DNA from 2 places in the Bradyrhizobium sp. LA6.8 genome. Region 1 is predicted to be linked to the other one. Evidence: riboswitches for the same ligand, from Rfam matches in the RefSeq annotation. Region 1 holds a riboswitch; the other holds the start of a gene.
What was found. A riboswitch is a leader RNA that binds a small molecule or an ion and turns the genes downstream of it on or off. The one in region 1 is predicted to bind S-adenosylmethionine.

Region 1 (8,416 bases):
ACGAAAACCCGGCCGGGAACCAACGCCCGCAGGCGGTTTTGGTGACATCGTGCCGCCAGAATTGCCGAGGAAGTAGACCCAATGTGATCCGGCCGCTTTGCGAGACGACGGCCGGACCTGTACACTCCATGACACGTCGCGATTTGCGGAAGGGTTTCGAACCCCCGATGACCATTGCCGACCAAGTGACGGGATCGACGATCGCGGGAACCGGCAAGCCTGCGGAGGCCAGACCTGCGGAGGCGAAGCCGCGCTCCGCCGCGCCGGCCATCACGCTGCCCGCCATCGGCGAGCGCGAGCTCCGGCTCGACCTGTTCCGCGGGCTCGCGCTGTGGCTGATCTTCGTCGACCATCTGCCGCCGAGCCTTTTGACCTGGTTCACGATCCGCAATTACGGCTTCAGCGACGCCACCGAGATCTTCATCTTCATCTCCGGCTACACCGCGGCGTTCGTCTACGGTCGTGCCATGCTCGAAAGCGGCTTCGTCGTCGCCACCGCGCGCATCCTGCGGCGCGTCTGGCAGATCTATGTCGCCCACGTCTTTCTGTTCACGATCTTCCTCGCCGAAATCTCCTACGTTGCGACCAGGTTCGAGAACCCGCTCTACACCGAAGAGATGGGCATCATGGATTTCCTCAAGCAGCCCGACGTCACGATCGTGCAGGCGCTGCTGCTGCGCTTTCGTCCGGTCAACATGGACGTGCTGCCGCTCTATATCGTGCTGATGCTGGCGCTGCCCTTGATCTTGTGGCTGATGAAATGGCGGCCCGACGTGACGCTCGGCCTCTCGGTTCTGCTCTACGCGGTGACCTGGGAATACGACCTCTATCTGTCGGCCTATCCGAACGGCTTCTGGGCGTTCAATCCCTTCGCCTGGCAATTGCTTTTCGTATTCGGTGCATGGTGTGCGCTCGGAGGTGCGCGACGCATGTCGCGCATCCTGGCGTCCCGCGTCACGATGTGGATATCGATCGCCTATCTGGTCGCGGCGTTCTACGTGACGCTGACCTGGTATGTGCCGCAGCTCTCCCACTTCATGCCGAGGCGGCTCGAGCAGTGGATGTATCCGATCGACAAGGCCGATCTCGACGTGCTGCGCTTCACGCATTTCCTGGCGTTCGCCGCGCTCACCGTTCGCTTCCTGCCCCGGGAATGGCCGGGCCTGAAATCGCCCTGGCTGCGGCCGCTGATCCTCTGCGGCCAGCATTCCCTGGAGATCTTTTGTCTCGGTGTCTTCCTCGCCTTCGCCGGCCATTTCATCCTGGCCGAAGTCTCCGGCGGCGCAGCCATGCATGCGCTGATTAGTCTCTCCGGAATCCTGATCATGTGGGGCGTTGCCTGGGTGATTTCGTGGTACAAGCGCGTGGCTGACAAGAGCGGTGCGAAAACCAAAAACGCCGTCGGCAACGCCGATCTGGCGGGAGGGGGCTGATGAAGGCGAAGGTTCTCCTGAGCCTGGTCCTGCTGTGCGGTAACCTCGCCGCGCCCCTGGCGCGCGCGGGCGATGCCGTGCCGGCTGCTCCGGCCGCGCCCCCGGCCTGCGAATTGCCATCCTATCTGCTCACCACTGAAAGCCAGCTTCCGAGGGTCGCCGATGCCATCAAGGCCGGCAAACCGCTGGAAATCCTGGTCATCGGCAGCCGTTCGACCACGATTCCGGCCTCAGAGGACAGCTCCTATCCGGCGCGCATGCAGGCCATCCTGCAGGACAGGCTGCTGCCGTCGGAGACTGTGCACGTCTCCGTAGAAATACAGAGCAAGAAGACGGCCGAGGAGGCGGCCGCCACCTTCGTTAAGCTGATGGAAGCAAAAAGGCCTACTTTGGTCATCTGGCAGACCGGGACTGTGGATGCTATCCGAGCGATTGATCCCGATGATTTTCGCGGGGCGGTGACCGAAGGGGTTTCCGCGCTGCAAAAAGCAGGGGCTGACGTCGTGTTGATGAACTTGCAGTACAGCCCGCGTACCGAAACCATGATCTCGGTGCCGCCCTATCTCGACAATATGCGGGTGGTGGCGCAGGAGCATGACATCCCGCTGTTCGACCGTTTCGCGATCATGCGGCAGTGGAATGATCAGGGTCAGTTCGACCTGTTCAGCCCGTCCCGCGGGCCAGAGCTGGCGAAACAGGTCCATGACTGCCTTGGCCGGGCGTTGGCACAGTTTGTGATCGACGCAGCCCATCTGGGGCCGGCCCAGCAGCAAAATTGAGGTCTAGCGTTAATGAGTTCTCTCCGCCCTTTTTGGTTGACGACATGGCTGGCTGCGCCCGCGGCGGCTCTGCTGCTCCTGACGCCGGTGTCGCTGGCACCAGTGCAGGCGCAGGCCACGCAGGCGACGCCCGCGCCGCAGCAGGCCGCTAGTCCGGCTTCCGCTTCGCCCTCCCAGACCACCGTCGCCGCGACGTCCCACGAGCAGCGCGGCGTGACCGCCCGCGCCATCGACAAGGTGAAGCAGGTCGCGAAATCCGCCGGGGACATTTTCAGCCGCGTGCCCTGCCTCACGCCGAAGGGTGGCTCGAAGGCGATGGGCTCGCTGCCGCATGTCGCGGGCAAGCTCGTCGCCGGCAAACCCGTCGTGATCGTTGCGTTCGGCTCGTCGTCGACGGCAGGCTATGGCGCGAGCTCGCCCGATTTCAACTATCCGAACCGTCTCGCCGCGCAGCTCCGCCGGCAATATCCGACCGCCGACATCACCGTGATCAACGCCGGCGTCGGCGGCGAGGACGCGCCCGAGATGATGAAGCGCCTCCAGAAGGAGGTGATCGACGTGCATCCGGATCTCGTGATCTGGCAGGTCGGCACCAACGCCGTGCTGCGCAATCTCGATCCCGGCGACACCGCCAAGATGGTCGAGGACGGCATCTCCCGCATCCAGGCCGCTGGCGGCGCCGACATCGTGCTGGTCGATCCGCAATATTCGCCAGCCGTCAACCAGCGCAAGGAGAGCGCCGGCAAGATGGTGCACCTGCTCGGCAAGGTCGCCGAGCTCCGTCACGTCGGCATCTTCCCCCGCTTCGAGGTGATGCGCGACTGGCACGAGAATCAATCGATCCCGGTCGAGAGTTTCGTGATCGCCGACGGCCTGCATATGAACGATTGGGGCTATGCCTGCTTCGCGCAGATCCTCGGCGACGACATCATCCGCTCCGTCGGCCAGATCAAGCTCGGCGTCAACGTGCCCGCGGACGTGCGAACGTATCGGCCGATGTGAGCTTCCGTAGGGTGGGCAACGGCGCGCCCTTCGCGCGCCGTGCCCACCATCTATCGGCGATATGATCGTGAATGGTGGGCACGCTTCCGCCTTCGCTCTTCGAGCTACGGCGGACAAGTCGCTTTGCCCCCCTACGATTCCGAGCTCGTGAAGCCCTCACGCCTTCTCCAGCGCCGCGGTCAGATCCTCGATCAGATCATCCACATGCTCGAGCCCCGCCGAGAAGCGGATGAAGCCCTCGCTGATGCCGAGCGCGGCGCGGTCTTCCGGCTTGAGGCGCTGATGCGTCGTGGTCGCCGGATGCGTGACGAGGCTCTTGGCATCGCCGAGATTGTTCGAGATTTTTGCAAGCTTGAGCTCGTTGAGCACGCGGAACGCACCCTGCTTGCCGCCCTTGACCTCGAAGCCGACCAGCGTCGAGCCGCCGCGCATCTGCTTCTTCACGAGATCTGCCTGCGGATGATCGGCGCGGCCGGGATAGACCAGCCGCGAAATCTTCGGATGGCTCGCCAGCACGTCGGCCATGCGTCCCGCCGTCTCGGTCTGCGCACGCACGCGCACGCCCAGAGTCTCCAGGCCCTTCAGCAGGACCCACGCGTTGAACGGCGAGATCGATGGGCCGGTCTGGCGCATGAAATTGTGGATGTGCTCGGCGATGAACGCTTCCGACGACAGGATGATGCCGCCGAGACAACGGCCCTGGCCGTCGATGTGCTTGGTCGCGGAATAGACCACGACGTCGGCCCCTAGCGCGAGCGGGCTCTGCCAGATCGGCGTCGCGAACACATTGTCGACGACGAGCCGCGCGCCGCCGCTGTGCGCGATCTCGGCGATCCCTGGAATGTCGAGCACGTCGAGCGTCGGGTTGGTCGGGCTCTCCAGGAAGAACGTCTTGGTGTTCGGCCGCAAGGCGCGCTGCCACTGGTCGAGATCGGCTCCGTCGACCAGTGTGGTCTCGATGCCGTAGCGCGGCAAGAGATCCTGAATGACGTAGAGACACGAGCCGAACAGGGCACGGGAGGCCACCACATGATCGCCGGCCTTCAGCGGCGCCAGGATCGCGGTCGTCACCGCGGCCATGCCGGTCGCGGCCGAGCGGGCGGCTTCGGCGCCTTCGAGCTCGATCATGCGGCGCTCGAACATCGAGATAGTCGGGTTGGAATAGCGCGAATAGATGAAGCCGGGGTCCTCGCCCTTGAACCTCGCCTCGCATTCCTCGGCGCTGTTGTAGACGTAGCCCTGGGTCAAAAACAGCGCCTCCGACGTCTCGCCATATTGCGAGCGCAGGGTGCCGGAATGGACCAGGCGGGTTTCGGGACGGTATTGCGTGGTGGACGCCGGGGACTTCGACATAGGACCTCCTCTGCGTGACCATCGAAAATGGTCACAAAAAAACCGGCCTGGATAACTTCCACGGGCCGGGATCACAGAGGTCCCCGGCCTGTTTAGCGACTTATTTAACGTGGCTGCAAGCCGGCCGGCTCAAATCACCACGGGATAAGTGATGCTCATATTCCGCAATGGCCTTTCCGTCAAGGCGTCCATCGGATAGCCGTAAAAGGCTGCTATTTCCCGCATGTCCGGATGCATTTGACCCCTGACGAGGACCCCCGGTTGAGCTTCACGGTTGCCGCCGACGCCAATGGTATCCTGCCCGACCGCATGATCGCGGCGATGGCGAAGGCGGGCCTCATCCTGCCCGCTTATGACTTCGTCGAAAGCCAGATCCAGCCGGCGAGCCTCGACCTTCGCCTCGGCGACATCGCCTATCGCGTTCGCGCCAGCTTTCTGCCGGGGCCCGGCGCGACCGTCGCCGAGCGCATCGACGAGTTAAAGCTGCACGAGTTCAGCCTCGCCGATGGCGCGGTGCTGGAGACCAACTGCGTCTACATCGTGCCGCTCTTGGAAAGCCTGGCGCTGCCGCCGGAGATCGTCGCGGCCGCCAACCCGAAAAGCTCGACCGGCCGGCTCGATGTCTTCACCCGCGTCATCGCCGACGGCACCCGCCGCTTCGACATGATCGGCGCCGGCTATCACGGCCCGCTCTACGCCGAGATCAGCCCGAAGACGTTTCCGGTGCTGGTCAGCGAGGGCTCGCGCCTGAGCCAGGTGCGCTTCCGCACCGGAGATGCCATCCTCAACATCGACGAGCTCGAGGCGCTGCATGCAACCGAGCGTCTCGTCGATCTCGACGATGCTGATCTCACGGGCGGCGTCGCCGTCTCCGTCGATCTCTCCGGCGAGAAGGCCAACGGCTTCGTCGGCTATCGCGCCAAGCGCCACACCGGCGTCGTCGACGTCGACCGCCGCTCCGGCTATGCGGTGGAGGATTTCTGGGAGCCGATCTCGGCGCGTCCCGACGGCAGCCTGATCCTCGACCCCGGCGAGTTCTACATCCTCGCCTCCAAGGAAGCTGTGCAGGTGCCGCCCGATTACGCCGCGGAGATGGTGCCGTTCGATCCCCTGGTCGGCGAGTTCCGCGTGCACTATGCCGGATTCTTCGATCCCGGCTTCGGCTATGCCGGCGCTGGCGGGCAGGGATCGCGCGCGGTGCTCGAAGTGCGCTCGCGCGAGGTGCCGTTCATCCTCGAGCACGGCCAGATCGTCGGCCGCCTCGTCTACGAGAAGATGCTGGCGCGCCCCGACGCGATGTACGGCCAGCGCATCGGCTCGAACTACCAGGCGCAGGGCCTCAAACTATCGAAGCATTTTCGGGTGTAGCTACACACCCTACTGTCATGCCCCGGCTTGACCGGGGCATCCAGTCCGCCGCAGCCTCTCGATTACCTACTGCCGTCTCGGAATACTGGATCGCCCGATCCCGTCTCCGCCAAGGCTTCGCCGGGCCAAGAACTCACTCGGCCGCCTAAGCCTTAGCGAAGGCGGCAAGTCGGGCGATGACACCGAATGTGTGTCGGGATGCAAGCTGAAATCCGGGCTGTATGCGAGGTGGCGAGATGAGTGTTCAATCCGAACTCGACGCAAGAATCCTCGACGACGTCGCGGACGCGCTGATCTATTCGGATCGCTCTGGCACCATCACGCGCTGGAATCGTGCATCGACCGCCTTGTTCGGCTTCTCCGCCGCCGAAGCGCTCGGCCAGAACCTCGATCTGATCATTCCCGAACATCTGCGCGCCGCGCACTGGAAGGGCTTCGAAGCTGCGCTTGCCACCGGGGCGATGAAGCTTGCGGGCAAGCCGACGCTGACCCGCGCGCTGCACAAAAGCGGACGCAAGCTCTATATCGAGATGACCTTCGCGCTGGTGCGCGATGCCGGTGGTGCCGTGGTCGGATCGGTCGCGATGGCGCGCGACGTCACCGAACGCGTCGAGCGCGAGCGCGCGGCCAGGCTTGCGCAAAATTCGTGATGCGGAATTGACGGGCTGGCGTGCAGGGCGCTCTGCTTGAGCGTCAGGTTGCCTCGTACAGGGCGCAGTGACACACTCGATCAAAACAACGATCGGGAGCGAACATGACCGCCGCAACAGACGCAGCACAGGAAGCGCAATGGAAGCGCTGGCGTGCGGTCGCCGACCTCTATCACGCCTATTTCACCGGCCTCATCCTCACCGTCGTCACGCGGCGCGGCACGGCGGATGCCGCCGAATTCGTCTTCCGCGTGTTTCGCCGCCAGCAGCAGGAGCGCTTCCTGCCGGGGCTCGAAAAGCTCGGTCTCAGTCATCTGCCGCCGGCGGTGGCCGCCGCGCAATATCACTATCTCTCCAACTGGATCGGTGGCGTGCATGTCGAGTACATGTATGAGAGCGACCACAAAGCCTGGATCCGCTATCCGCCGCCGCGCTGGATCTGGAAGGGCACCGCGATCTGCGGCGTGCCGGGCGAGGTCTCGCGCGCGATGCTGCGCGGCTGGCACGCCAACAATGGCGTCGCGCTCGGCGATACCAGGCTCGGCTTCGTCTGCACCAAGCAGAGCGTCGACGGTCAGGACGGGCTCGAAGGCTATTATCATCAGTACGACCACCCGCTCGAGCTGGATCAACGCCTGGTGTTCGCGCGCCATCTGGAAGCGCCGTTGTTCGACGCCAAGACCGCGCCTGCCTTGCCCGTCGCGAGCTGGCCGAAGCCGCGGCTGGAAAAAGCCTACCGCAACTACGCGATGGAATATGTGCGCACCGCCGCGCCCGTCATGGTGCAATTGTTCGGCCCGGAAGACGCCGGCTATCTCCTGCACCTCACCGGCAAGCTGATTGGGATGCAGTATTTTGACGAGGTCGCGGCAGCGCTGTCCATGCGCCGCGGTGGCGCCAGCGAGTTCGCAGCGTTCCTGAATGCGCTGTTTGCCGCGCAGGATGACTCTGCCGAGACGACGGCATCAGAAGGCACGTTTGAATTTCGCCAGCAGAGCTGGAAGCTGATGGATGACGTCGCCGACTATCATCGCGCCTGCACCAGGGTGCTGGAAGGGTTGTTCCAGGGGCTCGCTGCCGGATGCGGGCGGCACATCGGCGTGCACCTGCGCCCGACAGCGGGCGGTCGGCCGCCGCTGGTGTGGACCATTGAGTAATTCCACCACTTGAAATGCGCTGCCGCAGGGCACGCCTGCATCCGGCGCAGGAGGAATCGGCAATTGCCGTGCTAAGCCTGTCGCCGCGCCTTCCGCGCGAAGAAATTTATTGGCACACCTACGCATTGCCGCGCCGCGAATGGCCTGCGCCCGGGAGAGGACATGTCCGACATCGCCGAAATCCCGGTCGATGAACAAGAGCGTCCGTTGCCGCCGCCTCCGCGGCCGGTACGAAGCGCGCTGATGGACGGGCCGATTCTGCGCACGCTGCTCGGCCTCGCCTGGCCGAACGTGGTCGCGCTGTCGGCCGGCACCTGTGTGGTGATCGCGGAGACCTCCTATATCGGCCGGCTCGGCGTCGAAGCGCTGGCGGCAATGGCGCTGGTGTTTCCGACAGTGATCCTGACCATGACGATGTCCGGCGGGGCCATGGGCGGCGCCGTGGCGTCGGCCATCGCGCGGGCGCTCGGCGCAGGCGATCGCGAGCGCGCCGGCGCGCTCGCCGCGCATGCGCTCTTGATCGGCATCACCTTCGGCCTCGTCTTCATGCTGGGCATGCTGATCTTCGGGCCCAAGGTGCTGGAGATGCTCGGCGGACGCGGGGATGTGCTGACGCATGCGGTCGCCTACACACAGGTGTTTTTTGGCGGGGCCGTGCTGCCGTGGCTGCTCAA
Region 2 (8,416 bases), on a different contig from region 1:
GCGATCGAGCCGCCGATCAGGCCGAAGCCGATCAGCGCAACGCGCTGGAAGTGCGGGGTGGTGCTCATTTGCCGGCCATGAAGTCGCGCAGGCCCTCGACGACGAGGCGGTTGGCCTCCTCGGTGCCGATGGTCATGCGCAGCGAATGCGGCAGGCGGTAGTTCTTCAGCGCGCGCAACACCAGCCCGCGCTTGGTGAGATATGCGTCGGCCTCGTCCGCGGTCTTGCCATTTTCCGGGAAGTGGATCAGCACGAAATTGGCGACGCCGGGCGTCACCTTCAGACCGAGCTTGCCGATCTCCTCGGAGAGCCAGTTGCGCCAGGTCTCGGTGAACTGCTTCGACATCGCCTGGTGCGCAGTGTCCTCGATCGCTGCGACCGCGGCATACATCGCCGGCGTCGACACGTTGAAGGGACCGCGGATGCGGTTGACCGCGTCGATGATGTGCTCGGGACCGAACATCCAGCCGACGCGCAGCGCGGCGAGGCCGTGGATCTTGGAGAAGGTGTGCGTCACCACGGTGTTCTCGGTGGTGGCGACGAGCTCGATCCCCATCTCGTAGTCGTTGCGCGAGACGTAATCGGAATAGGCGGCATCGAGCACCAGCAGCACGTGCGACGGCAGGCCGGCGCGCAGCCGCTTGACCTCGTCGAACGGCACATAGGTGCCGGTCGGATTGTTGGGATTGGCGAGCCAGACCAGCTTTGTCTTCGGCGTCACCGCCTTGAGGATGGCGTCGACATTGCAGGTGAGGTTGGTCTCCTGTGCGACCACGTTCTTGGCGCCGACCGCCATGGTCGCGATCGGGTAGACCAGGAAGCCGTGCGTGGTCGAGATCGCCTCGTCGCCGTGGCTGAGATAGGTGTGGGCGAGCAGATTGAGGATCTCGTCCGAGCCGGCGCCGCAGATGATGCGGTTGGGGTCGAGCCCGAAAGAGCGCCCGATCGCTTCGCGCAGCACGCGCGAGGTTCCTTCCGGATAGTCTTCCAGATGCGCCGCCACGTTCCTGAACGCCTCGATCGCCTTGGGCGAGGGCCCGAACGGCGTCTCGTTGGCCGAGAGCTTGAACACCTTGCGGCCCGGCTCAGCGACCGGGCTCTTGCCGGGCGTGTAGGGCGCAATATCGAGAATGCCGGGATTCGGCACGGGGCGGGACATCTTCAACTCCGGAAGTAGCTTTAGGCGGTTCGCGATCTACGATTTCGACCCGGTCGAGGGCACCGTATAGCGCGTTGCGTGGCTGCCGACGAGGGCCGTGGAGCGCACCGAGGCCCCCGCTTCGATCAGGGCAGCCTTGATCTTGTCGATGCTGGTCGCGCTCGTGACGGAGACCAGCAGCGCGGCGCCGTCGAAGGCGGTATCGGGCACCGCCACGATCTCGGCGAGCGGCGACAGGGCGCGGGCGACCTCGGCGTTCCACCCGGACACGCGCACGCTGAAGGTCTCGACCTCCGTCACCACGGCGCTGTCGGCGACGCGCGAGATCGCGAACACCGGCAGTGCGGCCGGATGGTCGGCGCGCTCGACGAAGGGCATCCGCGCGATAATCTTCGGCGCGCCGTTCGCTTCCAGCTCCAGCCACCATGGCGTGCGGCTCGAGGTCGCCGAGACCAGCGCCAGATCGCCCTTGGACTTCGCCACCGCTTCGACCGCGGCCTGCGCGCTGAAATGCGCGACGTAAGGCACCGTGAAACCGAAATGGAAGCGCACGGAATCGCGCATCGCCGGCTCGCTCACCGAGATGTCGGCATGCACGGAGAACGGCGCTTGGACGTAAGTGAACGTCGAGATGATGACGCGCCAGATGCTCTCGACCGTGTCGAGCGGCAGGATGCCGCGATGGCGCTGGACGATGTCACGCATCATGGCGGCCTCGCGCGCCGGGCGGAACGCCGAGCCGACCTCCTGGGTCTGCTTCACCTGGATCAGGCGGTCGATGATGTCGCCGCGCTGCATCAGGAGACGATGCATGCCCTCGTCGATCGCGTCGATCTCCTTGCGCAATTCTTGGAGCGATGGTGGCGCGGGCGGACGTTGGGACATATCTGCGAGATGCTGGTGAGAGGCTTTCCAATGCGGGTCGGCCAAGGCCCATCGGCGAGGCCGGATCCGCTGCGATCGACGTCCTGATTAGGCAGTCGGCGCGGCGAAAGCAAAGAGAAATGCAAAGGGAAACCGGGCCTTTTCGGCCGGCCTTTCAGGGATGAATTTGGCTAATCCGGACCGTGACTTGACGAAAACCGCCCAAGACAGTAGCTTTTGCCCGTTCCGTGGTCATTTGAGCCGGCCGGCTTGCAGCCACGTTAAAAAACTCGCTAAACAGGCCGGGGACGCTTCCGATCCCGGCCGAACCTATCGTTCAGGCCGGGTTTTTCATGGCCTGATTCCAGCGGCAGCCTGACGGGTGCCGCAAACGAGGTCGATGATGGTTGGCGTGAAGCCCGTGCCGAGTCCCGCGATCAGTGCCGACGACCGGTCGCATGAGGCGGATCATCCGAATTCGCAGGTCGCGCAGTTTGGCGCCGAGCAGCCGCTGGGGCTCGATTGCGGCATTGATCTCACCCCGTTCCAGATCGCCTACCAGACCTATGGCGAGCTCAACGCCGATCGCTCCAACGCGGTGCTGATCTGCCATGCGCTGACCGGCGATCAGCATGTCGCCAACGTGCATCCCGTCACCGGCAAGTCGGGCTGGTGGGAGACGCTGGTCGGTCCCGGCCGACCTCTTGATCCTCAGCATTACTTCATCATTTGCGCTAACGTGATCGGCGGCTGCATGGGCTCGACCGGGCCGGCCTCGATCAATCCCGCGACCGGCAAGGTGTGGGGCTTGGATTTCCCCGTCATCACTATTCCCGACATGGTGCGCGCGCAGGCGATGCTGATCGACCGGCTCGGCATCGACACGTTGTTCGCGGTGGTCGGCGGCTCGATGGGCGGCATGCAGGTGCTGCAATGGACCGCGGCCTATCCCAAGCGCGTGTACTCCGCGCTGGCGATTGCCTGCGCGACGCGGCACTCGGCGCAGAACATCGCTTTCCACGAGCTCGGCCGCCAGGCGGTGATGGCCGATCCCGACTGGCACAACGGCCGCTACACCGATCAGGGCATCCATCCGCATCGCGGGCTTGCGGTGGCACGGATGGCCGCGCACATCACCTATCTCTCCGACGCCGCGCTGCATCGCAAGTTCGGCCGCCGCATGCAGGACCGCGAGTTGCCGACCTTCTCGTTCGACGCCGATTTCCAGGTCGAGAGCTATCTGCGCTACCAGGGCTCGTCCTTCGTCGAGCGGTTCGACGCCAACTCCTATCTCTATCTGACCCGCGCGATGGACTATTTCGACATCGCCGGCGATCACGGCGGCGTGCTGGCGAAAGCGTTCGCGGGCATCGAGACGCGCTTCTGCGTGGTCTCCTTCACCAGCGACTGGCTGTTCCCGACCTCGGAATCGCGCGCACTGGTGCATGCGCTGAACGCGTCGAGCGCGCGGGTGTCGTTCGCCGAGATCGAGACCGATCGCGGCCATGACGCCTTCCTGCTCGACGTGCCCGAATTCTTCGATATCGCCCGTGCCTTCCTGCAATCGGCAGGGAAGGCGCGCGGGCTCACCGCCAGGATTGACTGACAAGGACGGCTAGCGATGTCTGTGCAGGAAGTGCTGCCGCTGGGCGGCGTTGCGACGGAGCAGTCCGGCCAGTTTCGGGCCGATCATCTGCTGGTCGCCGAGATGGTCAAGCCCGGCTCGAAAGTGCTCGACGTCGGCTGCGGCGAGGGCGATTTGCTCCAGCTTCTGGAGACCCGCGGCATCGACGGGCGCGGCATCGAGCTGTCGCGCGAGGGCGTCAACCGCTGCGTCGCCAAGGGCCTTGCGGTGGTGCAGGGCGATGCCGACACCGATCTCGTCAATTATCCCGACGACGCCTTCGATTACGTCATCCTGTCGCAGACGCTACAGGCGACGCGGCAGCCGCGGGTCGTGCTGGAGAATCTGCTGCGCATCGGCCGCCGCGCCATCGTGTCGTTCCCGAATTTCGGCTTCTGGAAGATGCGGCTCCAGCTCCTGGTCGGCGGCCACATGCCGCGCACCGAGAATCTGCCGGCGACCTGGTACGACACCGCCAACATCCATTTCTGCACCATCAAGGATTTCGTCGAGCTCTGCGACGCGATCCACGTCAAGATGGAGCGCGCCGAGGCGCTGGATCTCTACGGCCGTCCATTGCGGCTGCGATTGCCGTGGTGGGTGTGGAACATGTTCGGCGAGCAGGGCGTGTTTCTGCTCACGCGCGGGCAGGGGAAGTAGTTGCCGTCATTCCGGGCCTGCGCCTGTCGGCGCACCCCGGAATGACAGCGGCTGGCAGTCTAATGCGCCGCCAGCGACCGCGGATCGCGCACCGGCCAGCGCCCGGCTTCCACCAGCGTCACGAACCGCTCCACGCTCTCGTTGAACAGCGCGGGCTCTTCGAGATTGAGCACGTGGCCGGACTTCGGAAACATCGCAAGGCCCGCTGCGGGCAGGTGCTTCTTCAGGAACAGGCTTGCCCCGACGCAGGGATCGTCCTCGTCGCCGCAGATGATCAGCGCGGGCGTTACCACACCTCGAATGGCATCCGGCATCGTGTAAATCGATGGCCTGCCGCCCTGGAAGCCGCGCATCGTGTTCGCGGAGCCCTTGGCATCGTGGCGCGCCAGTGCGGCGTAGAAATCGGCGTGGCCGCGCGGGTCCTTCACAAGGAACGGAATCCGGCTCGGCGCCTCGCGCGTGACCTTTGCGACCTCGGCGGAGCCGAGCGTCTCGAGCTGCTCGGCATTGGCGCGGCACTGCTTGCGCCAGTTGTCGAGATTCTCGATCTCCGATCCTGAGCCCACGCCGGCCAGCGTCATCGACAGCGCGCGCTGTGGCGCGTTCAATCCGATCTGGAGCGACGAATAGGCGCCCATCGACAGGCCGACGAGATGCGCGCGCTCGATCTTGAGATGATCGAGCACCGCGAGCGCGTCGGTGTAGAAATGCTTGTAGGTGTAGACCTCGCCATCAGGCGCGTCCGACGGCGTGTAGCCGCGCGCGGAATAGGTGATGCAGCGATGGCCGCGCGAGAAGTAGCGCATCTGCGGCTCCCAATTGGTGTAGTCGGCCGCGAACTCATGCAGAAAAATAATCGGCGTTCCCTGACCCGCTTCTTCGAAATAGATGCGGACGTCGTCTCTGGTCGTGGCGTGGGGCATTAACTGTTTCCCTCTCTTCAAGCCGCCTTTGGAGAATTGCAGTTAACGTTGTTGTCCGCAATGCGGCAGCCTCAAGCCAGCACCGGCACAAAATCATCGCAGCTATTCGCGGGCGTGGCGTCTTTTTCTCGCCACATCCGGCGGCTTAACGGCCAGACGGATGCCGGCCATCGCACGGGCCGATTGGGGAAGTGGGGTGTCAAGAAGGATGAAGTATGTTGGAGTTGTTTGCGTCTCGCCTGTCGCGTTGTGTTGTCGCGCTGGCGATTTTCTTCGTGGCGGTTGCCGCGTTCGTTTCTCCGGCCTCAGCGCGGCCGCATCATCGTCATAGCGCAGAGCGGCACGCTTACGTGCACCACGCCAGACATCATCATTACCGTCATTATCGCCACCATGCCCGCAGCTCGCGCTTCGAGCGCGGCGCGGCGCAGTTGCAGGCGAGCGGCTTCGCCGACACCCAGGCGAGCTACAATCCGAATGCCAATGTCGGCGGCATGGCCAACAACGGAATGGCCAATCCTGGAACGGCCAATAGCGGTGGCGGCTTCGGCGGCGGATCGGGCCTCGTGTCCGAGGCGCGCCGTTATATCGGCGGCAATCCGACCGGGCGCGGCAGCCTGTGGTGCGCGCGCTTCATGAACATGGTGTTGCAGCATACCGGCCATCAGGGCACCGGCTCCGACATGGCGAGCTCGTTCGCGCGCTACGGCACGCGTGTCTCCGGTCCGCAGGTCGGCGCCATCGCGGTCATGTCGCGCGGTCGCCGGGGCGGCCATGTCGGCATCATCACCGGCGTGGACGCGCAGGGCAATCCGATCATGATTTCCGGCAACAACGGCAATCGCGTTCGCGAGGCGCCGGTCTCGCGCGGCCGGATCTATGCGTATGTGATGCCGAACTGACGACGGAGCCGTAGGGTGGGCAAAGGCGCGCAAGCGCCGTGCCCACCGGCGGTGCAACGGAGTTAGATGGACCGGAGTGGTGGGCACGCTTTCGCTTTGCCCACCCTACGGCAGCGGCGGACGGCTCACACCAATCTCGGCGCTTCCACCGCGATCGCGTCACCGACGCCGATCTCGCCGTCGGCGATGACTTCGGCATAGATGCCGCAATCCATGTGGCCGAGATTGCGCGAGAGCGTCGGCGGTATCTCGAGATCGCGCTGCGCGGTCTTGGGATCGACGTTGACCGCCGGGCAGCGGACGATGCGCTTGACCACCTTGAGCCGGGCCTCGCCGATCGCCAGCGTCTCGCCGACGAGGTCGAGCTCGGACCAGGCCGGCCAGCCCTTGACGTAGAGATTGGCGCGGAAGCGCAGTGGATTGACTGCGGCGCCGCCGAGCATGGTCTCGATCGCCCGGACGCTGCCGAGATTGATGATCGATACGACCTTGCGGGCGACGTCCGAAAAGCTGTGGTCGCGGCCGGACAGAACTTTTGGCGGACCCTTCAGCTCCGGCTGAAAATTCTCCGTGAAATAATCCTCGATGGCGGCGCGCCCGGCAGTGGTCTCAAGATCGCCGCTGGCGACGATCTGGCCGTCCTTGCGGATGGTCAGGCGGTTGGTCGCGTCCTCGAACCGGCTGTCGAGAGACGCCAGCCGCTCATTGCGCGCCAGCATCAGGAACTGGATCTTCGGCTTCCAGGCCGGCGCCTCCGGATCGAAGCCGCTGGGTCCGTTCTCGATGGCGTAGCGGCGGTCGGCGGGCAGGGTCTGGCCGATCCGCAAGGGGACCCGGGGCAGGGATTCCGGCGTCAGGCCCTTGATCGGGTAACGGTAAAGGCCGGTGATTTCGGCAGTCTGGCTGGCTGTCATGTCGCTACTTAAGGGATTCGACCTGCTGGCGCCAAGCAGGCGGACCCGTGCACGAAATTGTGAACGCGCCTCTTCCGATCCGAGGCCAAGCTTCCCACATCTGGGTCAGGCCGGCGCCAGCGCCGGCTGCTAACGACCGCTGCCGGTTGAGGAACGTCAACGCGTCCAGCGGAAACCCAATGAAGATGCCGTTTGGAGTGCCTTAGAGGGCTCCAGGGGCAGGCCGAGGGAAAGAAAAGACATGAACATCGACAAATATACCGAACGCTCCAGGGGCTTCGTTCAGTCCGCGCAATCGCTTGCGGTGCGCGAGGGGCATCAGCAGTTTTCGACGCTGCACGTCCTGAAAGTTCTGCTGGACGACAATGAGGGCCTCGCTGCTGGTCTGATCGACCGCGCCGGCGGCAATTCCCGCGCCATCCTGAAGGCGACCGAGGATGCCCTCAACAAGGTGCCGAAGGTCTCCGGCGGCGGCGCCGGCCAGATCTATCTGGCGCCCGAGCTCGCCCGCACTTTCGACGCCGCCGAAAAGGCCGGCGAGAAGGCTGGCGACAGTTTTGTCACCGTCGAGCGGCTGCTGCTCGGCCTCGCGCTGGAAAAGACCAGCGAGGCCGGCGCGATCCTGGCCAAGGGCGGCGTCACCCCGCAAAACCTCAATGCCGCGATCGAGGCACTGCGCAAGGGCCGCACGGCGGACTCCGCGACCGCCGAGAATGCCTATGACGCGTTGAAGAAATATGCCCGCGACCTGACCCAGGCTGCGCGCGACGGCAAGCTCGATCCGGTCATCGGCCGCGATGAGGAGATCCGCCGCACCATCCAGGTGCTCTCGCGCCGGACCAAGAACAATCCCGTCCTGATCGGTGAGCCCGGCGTCGGCAAGACCGCCATCGCCGAGGGCCTCGCGCTGCGCATCGTCAATGGCGACGTGCCCGAGACCCTCCAGCACAAGAAGCTGCTCTCGCTCGATCTCGGCGCGCTGATTGCGGGTGCGAAGTATCGCGGCGAGTTCGAGGAGCGGCTGAAGGCCGTGCTCCAGGAAGTCACCGCGAGCGAGGGCAATTTCATCCTGTTCATCGACGAGATGCATACGCTGATCGGCGCCGGCAAGGGCGATGGTGCGATGGACGCATCCAACCTGCTCAAGCCCGCGCTCGCCCGCGGCGAGCTGCACTGCATCGGCGCCACCACGCTCGACGAGTACCGCAAGCACGTCGAGAAGGATGCGGCGCTGGCGCGGCGCTTCCAGCCGATCTTCGTCAGCGAGCCCTCCGTCGAGGACACCATCTCGATCCTCCGCGGGTTGAAAGACAAGTACGAGCAGCACCACGGCGTGCGGATCACCGATTCCGCGCTCGTGGCGGCGACGA

Region 2: linked by a shared signal. The riboswitch ahead of metX (homoserine O-acetyltransferase MetX) and the one ahead of ABIA90_RS43545 (O-succinylhomoserine sulfhydrylase) in region 1 are both predicted to bind S-adenosylmethionine.

Annotation. Positions count from the first base shown of each region.
Region 1 covers NZ_JBEPQQ010000016.1:38,258-46,673, reverse strand. Annotated here, with positions in the region: gene ABIA90_RS43560 (OpgC domain-containing protein) at 168-1,433, shown strand; gene ABIA90_RS43555 (SGNH/GDSL hydrolase family protein) at 1,433-2,212, shown strand; gene ABIA90_RS43550 (SGNH/GDSL hydrolase family protein) at 2,225-3,214, shown strand; gene ABIA90_RS43545 (O-succinylhomoserine sulfhydrylase) at 3,371-4,567, opposite strand; SAM riboswitch at 4,639-4,718, opposite strand; gene ABIA90_RS43540 (2'-deoxycytidine 5'-triphosphate deaminase) at 4,799-5,935, shown strand; gene ABIA90_RS43535 (PAS domain-containing protein) at 6,172-6,585, shown strand; gene ABIA90_RS43530 (hypothetical protein) at 6,690-7,742, shown strand; gene ABIA90_RS43525 (MATE family efflux transporter) at 7,905-8,416, shown strand, end outside.
Region 2 covers NZ_JBEPQQ010000011.1:280,317-288,732, forward strand. Annotated here, with positions in the region: gene ABIA90_RS39085 (prephenate/arogenate dehydrogenase family protein) at 1-68, opposite strand, end outside; gene ABIA90_RS39090 (pyridoxal phosphate-dependent aminotransferase) at 65-1,159, opposite strand; gene ABIA90_RS39095 (chorismate mutase) at 1,196-2,044, opposite strand; SAM riboswitch at 2,262-2,341, shown strand; gene metX (homoserine O-acetyltransferase MetX) at 2,427-3,629, shown strand; gene metW (methionine biosynthesis protein MetW) at 3,645-4,307, shown strand; gene ABIA90_RS39110 (alpha/beta fold hydrolase) at 4,367-5,230, opposite strand; gene ABIA90_RS39115 (NlpC/P60 family protein) at 5,446-6,132, shown strand; gene ABIA90_RS39120 (MOSC domain-containing protein) at 6,258-7,046, opposite strand; gene clpB (ATP-dependent chaperone ClpB) at 7,288-8,416, shown strand, end outside.